Regions from separate parts of the Sphingobium sp. SG1 genome, predicted to be linked through region 2. Evidence: riboswitches for the same ligand, from Rfam matches in the RefSeq annotation. Region 2 holds a riboswitch; each other region holds the start of a gene.
What was found. Region 2 has a riboswitch for cobalamin ahead of AC0KVN_RS14675 (TonB-dependent receptor plug domain-containing protein). Riboswitches for the same ligand answer to the same signal wherever they lie in the genome.
Positions count from the first base shown of each region.

Region 1 (4,090 bases), on a different contig from region 2:
AAGCATACGGTGAATGTGCTGCCCGGCGGCAAGGTCAGCTTCGACCTCACCGCCGATGCGCTGGGCGACTGGGCGTTCCACTGCCATATGCTGATGCACATGCATGCCGGGATGATGCGGGTCGTGACGGTCCGCCATGGGGAGGATGCAGCATGAAGCTGATCGCGCTCCTGCTGCTCGCCGCCGCTGCGCCGGTGCAGGCCCAGACCATGGACCATAGCCAGATGGACCATGGCGCGATGGGCCACAGTATGCCCATCACCGATGCTGCGATCCCACAAGGCACGGCCCCGCCGGTGCCGACCGATCATGCCGCCGACGCGCTCTATGACCCCACCGCCATGGCCCGCGCCCGCGCGGCAATGATCGCGGAAGGGGGCGGCATGACCTATTCGCAATGGATGCTCGATCGGCTGGAATATCGCGCCGGCAAGGGCGCGGATGGCTATGCCTGGGAGGGCGAAGGCTGGATCGGCGGCGACATCAACCGCTTCGCGGTCAAGAGCGAGGGCGAGGGAGCGTTCGGCGGATCGCTCGAACGGGCCGAGGTGCAGGCGCTCTACAGCCGGGCGATCGACCCCTGGTTCAACCTGCAGGCGGGTGTGCGGCAGGATTTCGGCGAAGGGCCGGACCGCAGCTATGCGGTGATCGGCATCGACGGCCTGGCGCCTTACTGGTTCGAGGTCGGGGCCGAAGCCTTTCTGTCGACCAGGGGCGACGCCCATCTGCGGCTGGAGGCGAGCTACGACCAGCGCATCACCCAGCGGCTGATCCTGCAGCCCGCTGCCGAGTTCAATCTGGCGGCGCAGGATGTGCCCGAACTGGGGATCGGCGCCGGCCCGTCCGATATCGAGCTTGGGCTGCGGCTGCGCTACGAGATTGCCCGCGAATTCGCGCCCTATGTCGGCATCAATTGGGAGCGCAAGCTGGGCGATACGGCCGATTATGCCCGTGCCGCCGGCGATAGGTTGTCGGCCACCAGCCTGGTGATCGGCCTGCGCGCCTGGTTCTGAGAGGCGCTTGCAGCCCGCCTGATATTCGATTATCGATCCCGCCGATCCTGCGCCGCACGGCATGGGATCATGATCGCGCCGGTGTCCCGAAAGGGGCTTAATAGGGAATGCGGTGCGGACGGGTGACTGTCCAAATCCGCAGCTGTCCCTGCAACTGTAAGCGGTGAGCGCGATGTACATGTGCGGACGGCAGAATGACCGATCCGCCAGCCACTGGGCCGGACGCTAAATCCTGCGAGGCCTGGGAAGGCCGTGCATCAAGCGATGACCCGTGAGCCAGGAGACCTGCCGGCGTCTGGTCGCTCTTGCCTTGGTCCAGGGGATGGCCGCGGCACGGTAACTTCCGTCTGAGCGACGAACGAGCGGCTGGGGCCGCTGCGACAAACGCGCGTCGGTTGCCCTTGGGCGCCCGGCCGGCGCGTGTGTCGGACGTTCGCGTGCGTGCCGCTCGTGAAGGTTGCCCCCGCCCGTCGAACGCGGCGCCGGATGGGGGAATAAATGAAGTCCAATATCGTTTCACGGGCCGCTCTGGCCCTTTCGCTTGCCTTTGCCTCGCCGGCTCTGGCCGATGAGGCGGAGGGCGACAGCATCGTCGTCACCGGCACCAGCCTGGAAGAGACGCTGCCGCAGCAACTGTCGCGCTATGGCCATGCCATCGAGGTCGTCACCGATACGCAGATCCGCGATGCCGCCGCGATCGACACCGCCCGCGCGCTCGAAGCGGTGCCGGGCCTGTTCATCCGGTCGCAGTCCGGGCCGTTCAGCTATGTCGACATCGCGCTGCAGGGTTCGCGCACCAAGGATGTGCTGTGGACGATGGACGGCATTCGCCTCAACAACCGCCTTTATGGCGGCACCTCGCCCAACGACACCATGGCCGCCAGCATGATCGAGCGGATCGAGGTGCTGAAAGGCGGCGAAAGCCTGTTCTACGGCACCCAGGCGGCGGCCGGCGTCATCAATGTCGTCACCCGCGATTTCAGCGACGATCTGGGCGGCCAGGTCAATGCCAGCCTCGACAGCTTCGCCGGCACCAGCCTGGACGGCTATCTGCGCGGCGCGATCGGCCAGCATCGCTTCGTCGTCTGGGCCAATCGCAGCCAGTCGGACGGCTATCGTCCCTATGACGTGATGCAGCCCAGCGCCACCGATCGCGCGCGCGGCTATGATCTCTGGTCGGCGGGCATCAAATATCAATATGATATCGCGCCGGACCTGCGCCTCAACGCGCTCTACCAGCATACCAAGGCTGATCTCGACAATATCAGCGCGACGCGGACCAGGCAGAGCCGCAACGACCGGAACGAGGAAGTGGCCAGCCTGCGCCTCGACTATACCGGCGAGGATGGCGTGCAATTCTTCCTCAAGGGCTATTTCCACGACTGGAAGACCGCCTATGTCCAGATCCGCAATCCCATTCCGGCGGGGCCGCCACAGGTCATCTACCCGGCCGGCACTTTCTGGGGCTATCAGGATTATGGCGGCAGCGCGGTGGTGCAGCTCAACATGCTGCGCGGCATCGACACGCTGATCGGCTATGATTTCCAGAGCTTCAACGGCCGCGACGACGTCCTGCTGATCGCGCCGACCGATGAACAGGTCCATGCCGGCATCTTCCAGCTGCGCACCAATGACGAATTGTCGAGCAAGGCGCGGATCGCCGCGGGTCTGCGCTACAATAAGGCGAAGGGATCGGAAAAGACGATCTGGAACGTGTCGGGCCGTTATGATGTCAGCGACGCGCTGTTCGTGGAGGCCAATGGCGGCACCTCCTTCGTGCTGCCCGACGCCTCGCAGCTTTATGGCAATGATCCCTGTTGCGAAGTCGGCAACCCGAATTTGAAGCCCGAGGAGAGCCTGAACCTCAACGCCGCGCTGGGCGGCGCGCTGGCCGGCGGAGCGATCCGCTGGAAAGCGACCTGGTTCAACCGGCGCATCACCGACCTGATCGACACGACCTATGATGATCCGGCCTTTCCGGAAGGCACCTATATCAACGTTCGCGACAAGGTGCGGGCCAGGGGTGCCGAGCTGGAGCTGAACGCCGACCTGACCGGCGGCTGGGGCCTGTCGGCCAGCTACACCTATTCGCGCGTCCGAAATCAGGGCAGTTCGGTGCAGCGCGATCGCAATCCGGAACAATATGGCCGCGCCGCGATCGTCTATGCGCCGGAAACGGGCCGCTTCGGCGCCAATCTGTCGGCCAATTGGGTGGGCGATGTCTGGTCGACCGCATCGGGTTTTGGCCGGATGAACTATGGCAATTATGCCGTGGTCGATGCGGGCGCGCATCTGTGGCTGGATCAGGCGCGGCGCAACCGGTTCGGCATCAATGTCGAGAATCTGTTCGACCGTGATTACGCCTCCACTGGCTATCGCTCGGCGGTCAGCGATGCGGGGGTATTGGACGGCAGCAACAGCCGCTTCCTCTACTTCTACCGGGGCGTGCCGCGCACGCTGCGGGTCAGCTATGGCCTGAGCTTCTGACCATGTTGCGGCCGGTCCTGCTGCTGCATCGCTGGCTGGGCATCATCATCGGCGCCGTCATGACGCTGTGGTGCCTGTCCGGCTTCGTGATGCTTTATGTCGACTATCCGCGCCTGACACCGGCCGCGCAGCTTGGGGGGCTTGCGCCTCTCACCCTGTCGGCCGGGCAAGCGGGCACGCTGCCCGATACCATGGCGCTGTCCGCCGCCCGGATCGAGATGATGGCCGGGCGGCCTTTGTTGCGGGTGACGCCGGCGCTCGATCCGACGCGGACCATCCCGCAGATGCGGGTATCCGCCGGCACCCATGACTGGGCGTCGGGGAAACCGGTCGAGCAGGTCGATCCGCAAAATATCCACAGGGTGGCGCTCGAGTTCGGCCGCAACAGCGCCATTGCCGGCCCGGTCGGGAATATTGCCCAGACCGAGATGGACCAGTGGACGGTCCAGACCTTCCGCCGCAATGCGCCGCTCTACCGCGTCGATTATGCCGATGCGGCCGGGACGCAGGCCTATGTCTCGGGCAAGAGCGGGGAGGTGGTGCAGCTGACCACCCGCTTCCAGCGCTTCTGGGGCTGGCTCGGCGCGGTG
Region 1 covers NZ_JBVVOJ010000004.1:183,848-187,937, forward strand. The annotation lists gene AC0KVN_RS11610 (copper resistance system multicopper oxidase) at 1-156, shown strand, start outside; gene AC0KVN_RS11615 (copper resistance protein B) at 153-1,013, shown strand; cobalamin riboswitch at 1,076-1,320, shown strand; gene AC0KVN_RS11620 (TonB-dependent receptor plug domain-containing protein) at 1,512-3,500, shown strand; gene AC0KVN_RS11625 (PepSY domain-containing protein) at 3,503-4,090, shown strand, end outside.
Region 1: linked by a shared signal. The riboswitch ahead of AC0KVN_RS11620 (TonB-dependent receptor plug domain-containing protein) and the one ahead of AC0KVN_RS14675 (TonB-dependent receptor plug domain-containing protein) in region 2 are both predicted to bind cobalamin.

Region 2 (4,090 bases):
CTGATCCCCGCCCCCGCCAGCGTCGCGACCGCGATCCCGGCCAGGATCAGCGTCAGCGGACTTTCCGACGGCCCGGCAAGCAGGAACAGCGCGCCGATCGCCGCCAGCGCAGTGACGATCGCCAGCAGCGGCAACGCCATCGGATGCAGTTCGGACAGGCCGAAATAGAGTGCGATCACCGCCCCCAGCGCCGCCGCATTGGACACGCCCAGCACGGCGGGTTCGGCCAGCGGATTGCGCAGATAGCCCTGCAATGCCGCGCCCGACAGACCCAGCATGCCGCCGACCAGCAGGCCGATCGCCATGCGCGGCAGGCGCAGGTCGATGATGATCGCCCGCGCCACCATGTCGCCGCCGCCCGCCAGCACCGCCAGGATGCGGGCCGGCGCCATCGTCACCGATCCCAGCGCGACCGACGCGATCGCCGCGACCAGCAGCAGGGCGATCAGCCCCGGCAGCAACAGAGGATGCCGCCGCCCCTTAGAAGCGGACACGCACGCCGCCATAGGCCGACCGGCCATAGGTGCCATAGCCATAGGCGGTGGCGTAATCCGCATCGAACAGATTGTCGATCCGGCCATAGACTTCCAGATGATCGCCCACGGGGAAGGACGCGCGCAGCCCGGCCAGCGCATAGCCGTCGAGCCGGCGCGCGTTGGCCGTGTCGTCATAGCTGTCGCCGACCATGGTCAGTGCCGCGCCGGTCGACAGGCCGAAGGACCAGAGATAGTCGGCCGACACACTGACCGCATTGGCGGCGCGGCGCGGCAGGCGATTGCCGTCGGTGGCCCCGCCCGATCGATCGCGCGCATCGACATAGCTGTAGGATGCCGCCACCGTCACCGCCTCGACCGGCTTCAGCGTCAGCGTCGCTTCCACGCCCTTGGCGCGGGTCCGGTCCAGATTGCCATAGATGTAGGTCGCATAATCATAGTTGATCTGGTTGCGGGTATCGCGCCGGAAGGCGGTCAGCGACAGCACCGCCTTGTCCCCGTCCAGGCTCTGGTCGAAGCCGATATCATAGCTTTTCGACCGTTCCGGCCGCAGCGCGCTGTTGCCGCTATAGGTGTCGTAGAGCTGATAGAGCGACGGCGCCTTGAACCCCTCGCCATAGGAGAGGCGGATATTGGTGGCGCCGGCGTTGGGCGTGTAATTGGCGTTGGCGCCAAAGGTGGTCGCGCCGCCGAACTGGCTATGATCGTCATGGCGCAGGCCCCCGGTGACGGCGAGGCCGGCAAGCGGCTTCACCACCGCCAGCGCATAGACGCTGTCGATGTTCGCCTTCGCGCTCGCTATGTCACCAAAGCCGAAATACTCATAGTCCGGCCGCTCATGCTCATAGCCGAAGATCAGCCTGGCCTGATCCACCGGGGCATAGACGCCCTCATATTCGAAGCGCAGATTGGTACCCGAATAGCCATAATCCGGGTCGGTGCCGCGCACGAAATAATAGTCGCGGTCGTTGCGCATCCAGGTCACGGCGGCACGATTGGTCAGCTTGCCGTCCAGAAGCGCCAGGTTGATCCCGGCATAGCCGACATATTGGTCCAGCTTGCTGACATCGCTGCTGTCGGCCGGCGCGCCGAAGAAGCTGTCATAGTCGAGATCGGCATGGATATAATAGCCGCGCAGGTCGAGGCTGAGCGTGTCGGAAAAGGCGATCTTCAGCTTGGCGTTGGTGGCGATATTCTCATAGCCATCCTTCTCCACGCCGCCGAACGACCGGCCGACCGAGGAAATTCCATCGGTGTTGAAATAGGCGACGCCGACGCCGCCCGACACCGCGCCGCGCGTGCCGGACACATCGGCCTTGGCATTCAGCGTGTCGCTATAGCCATAATCGGCCGAGGCATTGACCTCGAAACCCTCGCTCGGCGCGCCGGTCATCACATTGACCACGCCGCCGATCGCCTGGCTGCCATAGACGACCGAGTTGGAGCCGCGCAGCACTTCGATCCGGCGGATGTTGCCGGTCAGCAAATGGCCGAAATCATAGCCGTCGCCGATGCCGCTCGGGTCGTTGACCTTGACCCCGTCGATCAGCACCAGCGTCTGGGTCGTCTCCGCCCCGCGCAGCGACACGCCGGTCACGCCGCCGGTGGAGCCGTTGCGGCTGAAACGGACGCCCGGCGTGGTGGCGAGCAGGTCGACGACATCGACCGCCTGGCGCGTTCTGATCGTGTCGGCATCGATCACCGTGATCGCCTGGCCAACCTCGTCGCGCGGCTGCGCAATGCCCGAAGCGGTGACGACGATATCGTCATCCTGTGCCAGATCCTGGGCCAGTGCCGGCGTAGCGGCCAGCAGCGCGATCAGCGAAATCCCCAACATCTTCATTTTATCGTCCCCCGGCGTCCGTCGATTTGGAACCGGGGCGTCCGCGCGAACGGTCGCTGCGTGAGGATCGGGAAGACGCCAGCGCCCCGCCCCACGCACCGATGCGGCCCCGGCCGCCATGGGCGTCGCTCGACGGAAACACCGCGCCATGGCCATCCCCTGGGCCAGGGCAAGAGCGACCAGACGCCGGCAGGTCTCCTGGCTCGCGGGTCAGGGCAGCGATGCGCCAGCCTTCCCGGACCTGTCGGTCCAGTGGCCGGTTCCGGCCCTCCCCTTTTGAAGAGCTTGGGAACCCTGCGCATCGCGCTCACCGCTTACAGTTGCAGGGACAGCCGCGGATTTGGAAGGGCTGCGCCCCCCGCACCGCATTCCCGTTTTCAGCCCATGCGGGCACCGGCGCGATCATGCGCGTCCGGGGCTTTCGATCACCCCGGCGCGCGGCCCCCATAAGCCAAAGCACAAGCCCTGCCAAGCGGGCCCGGATCGCCCCGGCGGATCGTTGCGCGGCGCCGGCGGGCGGCTATGCAGGGGCCTCTGACCCAAGGAGCCGACATGACCGATTCGCTTGCTATCACTGCCGCCGACGTCGCCGATGCCGCGCGGCTGATCGCGCCGGCGGCGGTCCGCACCCCGCTGATCGAGAATGCCGCGCTCAACGATTTGTGCGGCCGGCGCGTGCTGGTGAAGTTCGAGGGCGCCCAGCATAGCGGATCGTTCAAGTTCCGCGGCGCCTATAACCGCCTCGCCCGGCTGAACGATGCGGAGCGGGCGGCGGGCGTCGTCGCCTGGTCCTCGGGCAATCATGCCCAGGGCGTCGCCTTTGCCGCGCGCCTGCTCGGCATTCCCGCCACGATCGTGATGCCGGCCGATGCCCCGGCGATCAAGACCGCCAACACCCGTGCGCTCGGCGCCGAGGTCGTCCCCTATGACCGCTTCACCCAGAGCCGTGAGGCAATCGCCACCGCCCTGGCCACCGAACGCGGCGCAACGCTGGTCCCCTCGTTCGACGATCCCTTCATCATCGCCGGCCAGGGCACGATCGGCCTCGAAATACTCGACCAGGCCCAGGCCGCCGGCGCCGACCTCGCACAGATTCTCGTCTGCTGCGGTGGGGGCGGGCTGGTCGCGGGCACGGCCACGGCGGTCAAGGCCGCCCGCCCCGACATCAGCGTCTATGCGGTCGAACCCGCCGGCTTCGACGACACGGCTCGCTCGCTCGCCAGCGGCGTGCGGGAAAGCGTCTCGCCCGACGCACGCAGCATCTGCGATGCGCTGCTGGCGCCCAGCCCCGGCACGCTGACCTTCCCGATCAACCACGCCCTGCTCGCCGGCGGCCTGGTCGTCAGCGACGATCAGGTACGTGACGCGATGCGCTTCGCCTTCACCACGCTCAAGCTGGTGGTCGAACCGGGCGGCGCGGTCGCGCTCGCCGCCATGCTCGCCGGCCTCGCCCCAGCGACCGACGGCGCCACCGCCCTCGTCATCTCCGGCGCCAATGTCGATCCGGCCGCCTATGCCGCGATCATCGGCGGCCCGAACGCCTGACCGCTGGTCTTTTGCCCCGTCCCGCACTAAATGCGGCGCCATGATGAGCCGCTTTTCCAAGATGCATGGTCTGGGCAATGATTTCGTCGTGATCGACGCGCGCCAGGCGCCGGTCGCGATGACGGAGGCGCGCGCCCGCGCCATTGCCGATCGCCATGCCGGCATCGGCTGCGACCAGTTGATCGTCATCGGCTCCCCGCAAGCCGGC
Region 2 covers NZ_JBVVOJ010000006.1:58,626-62,715, forward strand. The annotation lists gene AC0KVN_RS14670 (FecCD family ABC transporter permease) at 1-494, opposite strand, end outside; gene AC0KVN_RS14675 (TonB-dependent receptor plug domain-containing protein) at 481-2,337, opposite strand; cobalamin riboswitch at 2,509-2,750, opposite strand; gene AC0KVN_RS14680 (threonine ammonia-lyase) at 2,890-3,882, shown strand; gene dapF (diaminopimelate epimerase) at 3,923-4,090, shown strand, end outside.

Region 3 (4,090 bases), 190 kb from region 2:
TCATACCGGAACTGTCGGGCCGCCAGGGCTGCCGGTGCCGCGCCGCTATATATCGGGCAGCCCGGCTACGGCCCCCATATGGACGGTGACGGCGATGGCATCGCCTGCGAACCATATCACGGGCGATGAAATAGACGCCCCTCGATATCATCCGCGATCATGCCCCGTCTGAGCAATCGCCCCGATCATAATCGCCAGGCCGACCACCGATCGACACCAGGGCGGCCACATGTTCCATTTATAGTGCGTCAACGAGAAGCCGCGCCACTGTCGAAGCAACGCGGCCTCCACACTTAAAAGCCAGCCTTGATGCCTAGCGCGTAATATTTGGGTCCGGCATTACCCTTGATGCTGAAGCGGGGGCCGAGCGGCAATCCAACCGTTCCATAAGGACGGACCTTATCACTGCTAAAGCGAACCCCGCCGCCAATCTCTGCGAAATGGGGGATCGAATAGGTGGCTTCGATCTTGCCGTAGGCCTTTACTGCCGTATCGTCACACTCGCTGTCTTTCGCGAACTGCCCCGTCTGACTATCCCGGCAGCGAGTCTGACCATTGCTGAAAGTATCCTCATAATAGCGATCATTGTCGCCCTTGTAGATGAAGGCACCCACTATAGGACGCAGAGCGAAGCGTCCGGCGGTTAAGGTGTAGCCAATGCCAAGCTCTCCACCCCAACGGTCGTGAGCGCGAGCAGCATTGGCCTCGATCATGACATCATTTGCCATAGCCGGAGCGCAAGGAAATGCGATTGCAGCAGCAATCGCTACAGCAGTATATTTCTTAATAAACAATATTACCCCCATAGCGCGAAATGCGCGGGGCGCCGATTAGAACAACACCTTCTGAAAACCAACCTTATTTCATACGGCTTTCAGCCGATAATCTCGCGGGGACTTAATCAACGCGAGACGTTCCGCGCAGGAACGGGACGAGGGCGCGTGAGCCCATGTCCTAGAACGCCCTTGCCTCCCTAGAAATCATTGCCGGTCCAGCAGGATCGTCGCGCGGATGATCGCTGCAAGACATCGCAACGGTTCGAATCCGGGCGCGTCCCTCGAACCAGGGCTACACCCAGGCGCTCCAGCCTGATAACGATGCTGCCATCGGCAGGCGCGAATCACGCGAAATCGGGGTAGCTTCAACGCTTCCCTCCCTCTCCGCCACGACTTTCCTGAGTCACGGTTTGTTCGTAATTTTTTGAACGAAAGTCGCTTTTACGGCTCTTTTTCTACAAAGCGACACTACAAAGATGCGATTGATAATGCATGTTCGAGCTCAGGCTTGAGCGCAATATCCTGCCGTGCCCACGCCGATAGGTGCACCGGATACCGTCGCTGCGCGATGCGCCCGTGATAGCTGGATGGGGCGTACTGTACGTCACCTCATCCTCTTCGCTTATTTCTACCCTGTGGCGCATTTGATATTGGCGCAGATGATCGAGGTCGACACGGATATGCGTCCGGGCGGTCCTGTCTGTCTATATTCCATATCTTGGCGAAGCCCGATGTTTCGACTAGGGCATCATCGGTGCGCCGGTTCATGCTGGTGCATTGCATAACTGACGCCGGTGTTCCGCAAGGAACTTAATCGGGAATGCGGTGCGGGGGCCTGGCCCCTTATTCCGCGGCTGTCCCTGCAACTGTAAGCGGATAGCGCGATGCACGAGCCCATGAGGGCAGCCACTGGACAGAGCGTCCGGGAAGGCGTGCATCCCGCAACGACCCGCGAGCCAGGAGACCTGCCGGCGTTTCGGTCGCTCTTGTCCTGACCCAGGGGTTGGTCATGGCACGGTCTTTCTTCCGTCTGGGCGGCGAAGCGTGTGGCTGGGGCTGCACGGCCGCGTGGTGTCGGGCGCCTGTCGCGCCTGCCTGCCGCCTCGCGCCGACCGGCGATGCCGGCAAGCCCCGCCTGGTTGCGTCCCGGCGCGCGGAGGATGTGCCTGTGAGCCAGACCGGCGCGGGCAGGGATAGGGCGACCGCGAACCATGCGGTGGCCCGCGGACCGGCCGTTCGGGGCTGGTGTCCTGACGCCTGGCGCCCGATGGCGGCGGGCGACGGGCTGATCGTGCGCGTGAAGCCGCGCCTCGGTCGTCTTTCGGCCGCCGACCTGGCGGCGCTGGGCGAAGCGGCGATCGCCCATGGCAACGGCCTGATCGACATGACCCGGCGCGCCAACCTCCAGATCCGTGGTGTGCGCGACGATAGCTGGCGCCCCTTGCTCGACCGCCTGCTCGACCTGGGCCTGGTGGACCGCGATGCCCGGCGCGAGGGCGCGCGTATGATGATGGTCGCGCCGGACTGGCGCGAAGGCGACGACAGCCATCGCATCGCCAGCCAGTTGCTCGATCGCCTGGACGAACTGCCGGACTTGCCGGGCAAGATGGGCTTCGTGATCGATGCCGGCGCCGCGCCGCTCCTGTCCGGCGAAGCGGGGGATTTTCGCATCGAGCGGGCGCGGGACGGCGGCCTGATCTTGCGCGCCGAGGGGCGGGCACAAGGCGTGCCGGTGGACAGCGGCGGCGAAGCGGATGCGCTGCTCGCGCTCGCCCGATGGTTCGTGGAGAGCAACGGCGCGCGCGCGGGGCGCATGGCCCGGCATGATGCGCCCCTGGCGGATTGGGCAACGGGCACGACAGAGGCGGCGTCGCCACGCCCGCGACTGGTCCCCGGCGCATGGGATGGCGGCTTGGCCTATGGCCTTCCCTTCGGCCGGATCGATGCGCGGCATTTTCTCGACGCGCCGGCCATGCGGCTGACCCCGTGGCGCATGCTGCTGGCCGAAGGACAACTGCCCGGCCTGTGCGCCGACGCGGCCGACCCGCTGATCCATGTGGAGGCCTGCCCCGGCGCACCTGCCTGTCCGCAGGCGAGCGTGGAGACGCGCGATCTCGCCCGCCGGCTGGCGCCCCATGTGGCGGGCCGCCTTCATGTCTCCGGCTGCGCCAAGGGCTGCGCCAGTTCGATGCCGGCCGATGTCGTGCTGACGGGGCGGGACGGGCGCTACGACCTGGCCTTCCATGCCCGCGCAGGATCGGCGCCCGTCCGTCCTGACCTCACCGCCACCGACCTTCTTGCCCATTTCGGAGCCTGTTGATGCCCCATGATTATGAGAGGGACGGCGCGGCGATCTATCGCCAGTCCTTCGCCACCATCCGCGCCGAAGCCGACCTCGGGCGCTTTGCTGCCGAGGAGGAACCGGTCGCAGTGCGCATGATCCATGCCGCGGGCATGGTGGACCTTGCGGGCCATATCCGCTTTTCGCCGGGCTTTGCAGCGGCGGCGCGGCAGGCCCTGATCGCAGGGGCGCCGGTGCTGTGCGATGCGCGCATGGTGTCGGAAGGGGTCACGCGCGCGCGCCTGCCCGCCGACAATGCCGTGCTCTGCACCCTGCACGACACCGCCGTGCCGGACATGGCGCGGGCGATGGGCAATACCCGATCCGCCGCCGCGCTGGAATTGTGGCGGCCGCATCTTGCCGGGGCACTGGTTGCCATCGGCAATGCGCCCACGGCGCTGTTCCACCTGCTCGACATGCTGGAAGATCCGGCCTGTCCGCGTCCCGCAGCGATCATCGGCTGCCCGGTCGGCTTCGTCGGCGCGGCGGAATCCAAGGCCGCTTTATGGGCGGCGCAGCCCGTGCCCTGCTGCGTCGTCGACGGGCGGTTGGGCGGCAGCGCGATTACGGTCGCGGCGATCAATGCGCTGGCGAGCCGCGCGGAATGAGCGGCACCGTCTATGGCGTGGGCCTCGGCCCCGGCGCGCAGGACTTGCTGAGCGTGCGCGCCGACCGGCTGGTGCGGAGCGGGCGGCATGTCGCCTATTTCCGCAAGGCCGGCCGGCCGGGGCAGGCGCGCCGCATCGCGCAGGGCATGCTGCGGGACGATGCGATCGAACTGGCGATGGAATATCCGGTGACGACCGAAATTCCGGTCACCGATCCGCGCTATAACGACTGCCTTGCCGCCTTCTATGCCGATTGCACCGGCCGGCTGCTGGCGATCGCGGAGGCGGGCGAGGATGTGGTCGTCTTGTGCGAGGGCGATCCCTTTTTCTACGGCTCCTTCATGCATCTGCACAGCCGGTTGGCG
Region 3 covers NZ_JBVVOJ010000006.1:252,083-256,172, reverse strand. The annotation lists gene AC0KVN_RS15670 (excalibur calcium-binding domain-containing protein) at 1-129, shown strand, start outside; gene AC0KVN_RS15665 (hypothetical protein) at 294-794, opposite strand; cobalamin riboswitch at 1,552-1,763, shown strand; gene AC0KVN_RS15660 (cobalamin biosynthesis protein CobG) at 2,044-3,096, shown strand; gene AC0KVN_RS15655 (precorrin-8X methylmutase) at 3,096-3,725, shown strand; gene cobI (precorrin-2 C(20)-methyltransferase) at 3,722-4,090, shown strand, end outside.
Region 3: linked by a shared signal. The riboswitch ahead of AC0KVN_RS15660 (cobalamin biosynthesis protein CobG) and the one ahead of AC0KVN_RS14675 (TonB-dependent receptor plug domain-containing protein) in region 2 are both predicted to bind cobalamin.

Region 4 (4,090 bases), on a different contig from region 2:
GCGGATCGGTCGAGCTGGAGGAACAGCTATTATAGATGATCTGGTCGGTCGTGGTCCGATCAAACCAGGTCGCACCCAGTCGCAGTTTCTCGCCAAAGAAACGCTGCTCCGCGCCCGCTTCCCAGCCATGGGCGCGTTCGGGATCGAGCGCCTGATTCCCATATTCGGAAAAGAGCTGATAGAGGGTCGGCGCCTTGAACCCCTCGCCATAGCTGGCGCGCAGCACCGTCCCGGTCGGCAGCGCCCAGACGCCACCAGCGGAAAAAAGGGTCCGACCGCCATAGCGGTTATGATCGTCATAGCGCAGCCCGCCGGTCAGGGTCAGGCCCGTAATCGGCTGGGCATTGAGCTGGCCATAGACGCTGGTGATCTCCGCCTTGCCGCGGGCCGGATCGGGAATCGGCACCGAAAGCGACGCCGAAGGTGACACGCTGCGGAAGCGGCTATTCTCATTCTCCACCCCGAACAGCGCGGTCCAGCCATCGGCGATCGCGAAGCTGCCCTGATATTCCAGCCGCTGGTTGCGCCCCGCCGCGTCGAACGTCTGCTTGCGCGGGTTGCGCGGATCATAATTGTCGCGATCGGTGTCGGTATAGCCATAGCCGAAACGGTTGCGGAACCGGCCGTCGAGCAGTGCGACGTTAAGGCCGGCATAGCCGACAAATTCGCGATTGGTGCCATAGGCGGGGCTGTCCGCGCTGGTCGCGTCGAAATCGACCCGCCCATCGGAATAATAGCCGCGCAGATCGGCGCTGATTCCGTCCGCCAGAGCCACCTCGACCCGGCCGGTGACGCTGCGGTTGGTATAGCCGTCCTTTTCCTTGCCACCAAAAGCCGGGCTGATCGCCGAAATGCCGTCGGTGGTGAAGCTCTGGCCGCCGATCCGCCAGTTGACCGGGCCGGTCTTCCCACCCAATGCCGCGCGGGCACTGACCGTGTCACGCGACCCCGCCTCTATGTCGAAACTGCCCTCCAGCGGCTGTTCGGGCATGGCGGTGACGACATTGACGACGCCACCGATCGCCTGACTGCCCCACAGGGTCGACTGGGGACCGCGCAGCACTTCTATGCGCGAGGCGTCGCCGACCAACAGATTGGCGAAATTATAGCCGCCGCCGGCCGAGGACGGATCGTTGAGCTTGACGCCATCGATCACCACCACGGTCTGGTCGGATTCCGCGCCGCGGATGCGCAGCGACGTCGCCGTGCCATAGCCGCCATTGCGCGAGATGCTGACACCCGGCGTGCGCAGCAGCAATTCGGTGACGCCCAGATCCTGCGCGCGGTCGATCGCTGCCTTGTCGAGCACGGTGACGGAGGCCGACACCTGATCCACCGGCGTGGCGAGGCGGGTCGCCGTGACGAGGATCGAGGATGCCCCGGCATCGGCGGCGGCATCGGGCGGTGGTGCCTGCTGCGCCTCTTCGGCGAAAGCGGTGGTGGAGAGAAGGAAAGAACAGAAAGTCAGATATTTGAACACATAAGCCCCCGGACGAGGGACCGCATCCCAGGGACGATATCGGTGCCCGGCCGGGCGCGACATGGTCCCCGCAATTTGCGGTCCACCTGTCGCCACGCGGGTTCACCCCCGTCCGCTCGGCACACCCTGTCCGCGCGAAGGACGACCACGACGGGCAGGTCTCCTGGCTCGCGGGTCATCGCTGATTCGTGCCGCCTTCTCAGAACCTTGCAGTCCCAATGGCATGTGGCACAAAAGCTCGCCGCTCACAGTTGCAGGGGCAGCCGGGGTCTTGAACCCCATTCCCTTTTCATCCCCGTTGCCAGGGAACCTGTCGCAGTCCGGGCGATAGGCGAGCCCGACTGGAGCGTCAATCTTCCTTGCCTGGCGGAGCGCGCCGGCTAAGGGAGGTGGCCATGCGGATATTTGCGCCCATCGGCCCCGGCAAGGGGATGATCGCCCTGGTGATCGCCCTGATCGGCGGTGCCACATTATGGGCGGCCACCGCTCGCCAGCCTGCCAGTGCAGGCAAGCGTCCGCAACGGATCGTGTCGCTCAACCTGTGCGCCGACCAGTTGCTGGTCGCGCTGGCCGATCGCGACCAGATTGCCGGCCTGACCCATAATGCCGCCGATCGGCAGATGTCGGCGGTGGCTGCCGTAACGAAGGGTCTGCCCATCCTCGACGGATCGGCCGAACAGATTTTGGCGACCAATCCCGATCTGGTGATCGGCATGCCGGCGCGGCGCAATCCGGCGATCGCGATCCTCAAGGCCCAGCATTATCCCGCCGTCGATCTGAAAAGCGCGGACAGCTATGCCGATATCGTCGCGTCGATCCGCACGGTGGCGCAGGCGATCGGCCATGCCGACCGCGGCGAAGCGATGATCGCGCGGATGGACCGGGAACTCGCCGCCCTGCCCCGCGCGCCGAAGCCCAAAGTCGCGGCCTATTATCAGCGGCGCGGCTACATGACCGGCACCGGCACGCTGGTCGACGACCTGATGACGCGGGCCGGCCTGCGCAACCTGGCCGCCGACCTTGGCAAGCCGGCGATCGCGCAGGTCAGCTTGGAGGAGATGGTCGCCGCCCAGCCCGACTATCTGATCGTCGAGAGCGCCACCGACCGGATCACCGACCAGGGCACCGAAATGCTGCATCATCCGGTGCTGCGCGACATAGCGCGCATCAGCCTGCCCCAGGCCTGGACCGTGTGCGGCGGGCCCGCCTATGTGCAGGCAGCCCGTGCTTTGTCACAGGCCGTCGGCGCTCGCTAAGTCCGACCGGGTTTCAGCCCTCTATGAAATTCGCTGCGACTTCGGCCGGCACCCGCATCAGCCGGCCGCTTTCCTTGTCGATCATCGCCCAGGTGGATTTGGCCGACACCTTCACCTTGCCGTCCGGCCCGGTGAACTCGATCAGCCGGTCGAACCGCGCGCCGCGCGGTCCTTCCGGAATCCAGGTGCGGCCCGACACGACATCGCCCTCGGTCACGTTGCCGCGATAATCGACCTCATGCCGGGTCACGACCCAGATATAGGCGTCGACATGGGCCGGATCGGCATCGGTCATCCAATGTTCGACCGACAATTGCTCCATCCACTGCACCCACACCGCATTGTTCACATGGCCCAGCACATCGATATGCTCGGGCCGCGCGGTGAATTGCTTGGTGAAGCTCGACGCCATCAGCCTTCCACTCCCAGCTGCCACAGGATGAACGCAAATTCCTCGGCGGTCTCGTGCAGGCTCTCGAACCGGCCCGACTTGCCGCCATGCCCCGCGCCCATATTGGTCTTGAGCAGCAGGATATTGCTGTCCGTCTTGGTCGCGCGCAGCTTCGCGACCCACTTCGCCGGCTCCCAATAGGTGACGCGCGGATCGTTGAGACCAGCGGTCACCATCAGCGGCGGATAATCCTGGGCGGTGACATGGGTGTAGGGATCATAGGACTGGATGGTGCGGAACGCGGCCTCATCCTCGATCGGATTGCCCCATTCGGGCCATTCGCCCGGCGTCAGCGGCAGCGTTTCGTCCAGCATGGTGTTGAGCACGTCGACGAACGGCACATGCGCCACCACCGCGCCCCACAGGTCGGGGTCGGAGTTGATGACCGCGCCCATCAGCTCGCCGCCGGCCGATCCGCCCGAAATGCTGATCCTGCCCTTGGCCGAATAGCCAAGATCGATCAGCCCCTTCGCGACATCGACGAAATCGGTGAAGGTGTTGGTGCGCTTGTCCAGCTTGCCGTCTAGGTACCATTGCTGGCCCATGTCGTCGCCGCCGCGAATATGGGCGATGGCAAAGGCAAAGCCGCGATCCAGCAGCGACAGGCGGCTGGTCGAAAAGCCCGGCTCCATTGCCAGACCATAGGCGCCATAGCCATAAAGGTGCAGCGGCGCGCTGCCGTCGCGGGGGAAGTCGGCGGGATAGACGATCGACACCGGAATCTGCGTGCCGTCGCGCGCCGGGATCATCAGCCGCTCGGTGGCATAAAGGCTGGCGTCATAGCCCGAGGGAATTTCCTGGACCTTGAGTATCTCCAGCTCACCCGTTGCCAGATGATAATCATAGATGGTGTCGGGCGTGACCATCGATTCATAGCCGATGCGCAGCTTCGTCACCTCATAT
Region 4 covers NZ_JBVVOJ010000007.1:219,874-223,963, forward strand. The annotation lists gene AC0KVN_RS16955 (TonB-dependent receptor plug domain-containing protein) at 1-1,480, opposite strand, end outside; cobalamin riboswitch at 1,617-1,809, opposite strand; gene AC0KVN_RS16960 (ABC transporter substrate-binding protein) at 1,876-2,736, shown strand; gene AC0KVN_RS16965 (acyl-CoA thioesterase) at 2,750-3,148, opposite strand; gene AC0KVN_RS16970 (S9 family peptidase) at 3,148-4,090, opposite strand, start outside.
Region 4: linked by a shared signal. The riboswitch ahead of AC0KVN_RS16955 (TonB-dependent receptor plug domain-containing protein) and the one ahead of AC0KVN_RS14675 (TonB-dependent receptor plug domain-containing protein) in region 2 are both predicted to bind cobalamin.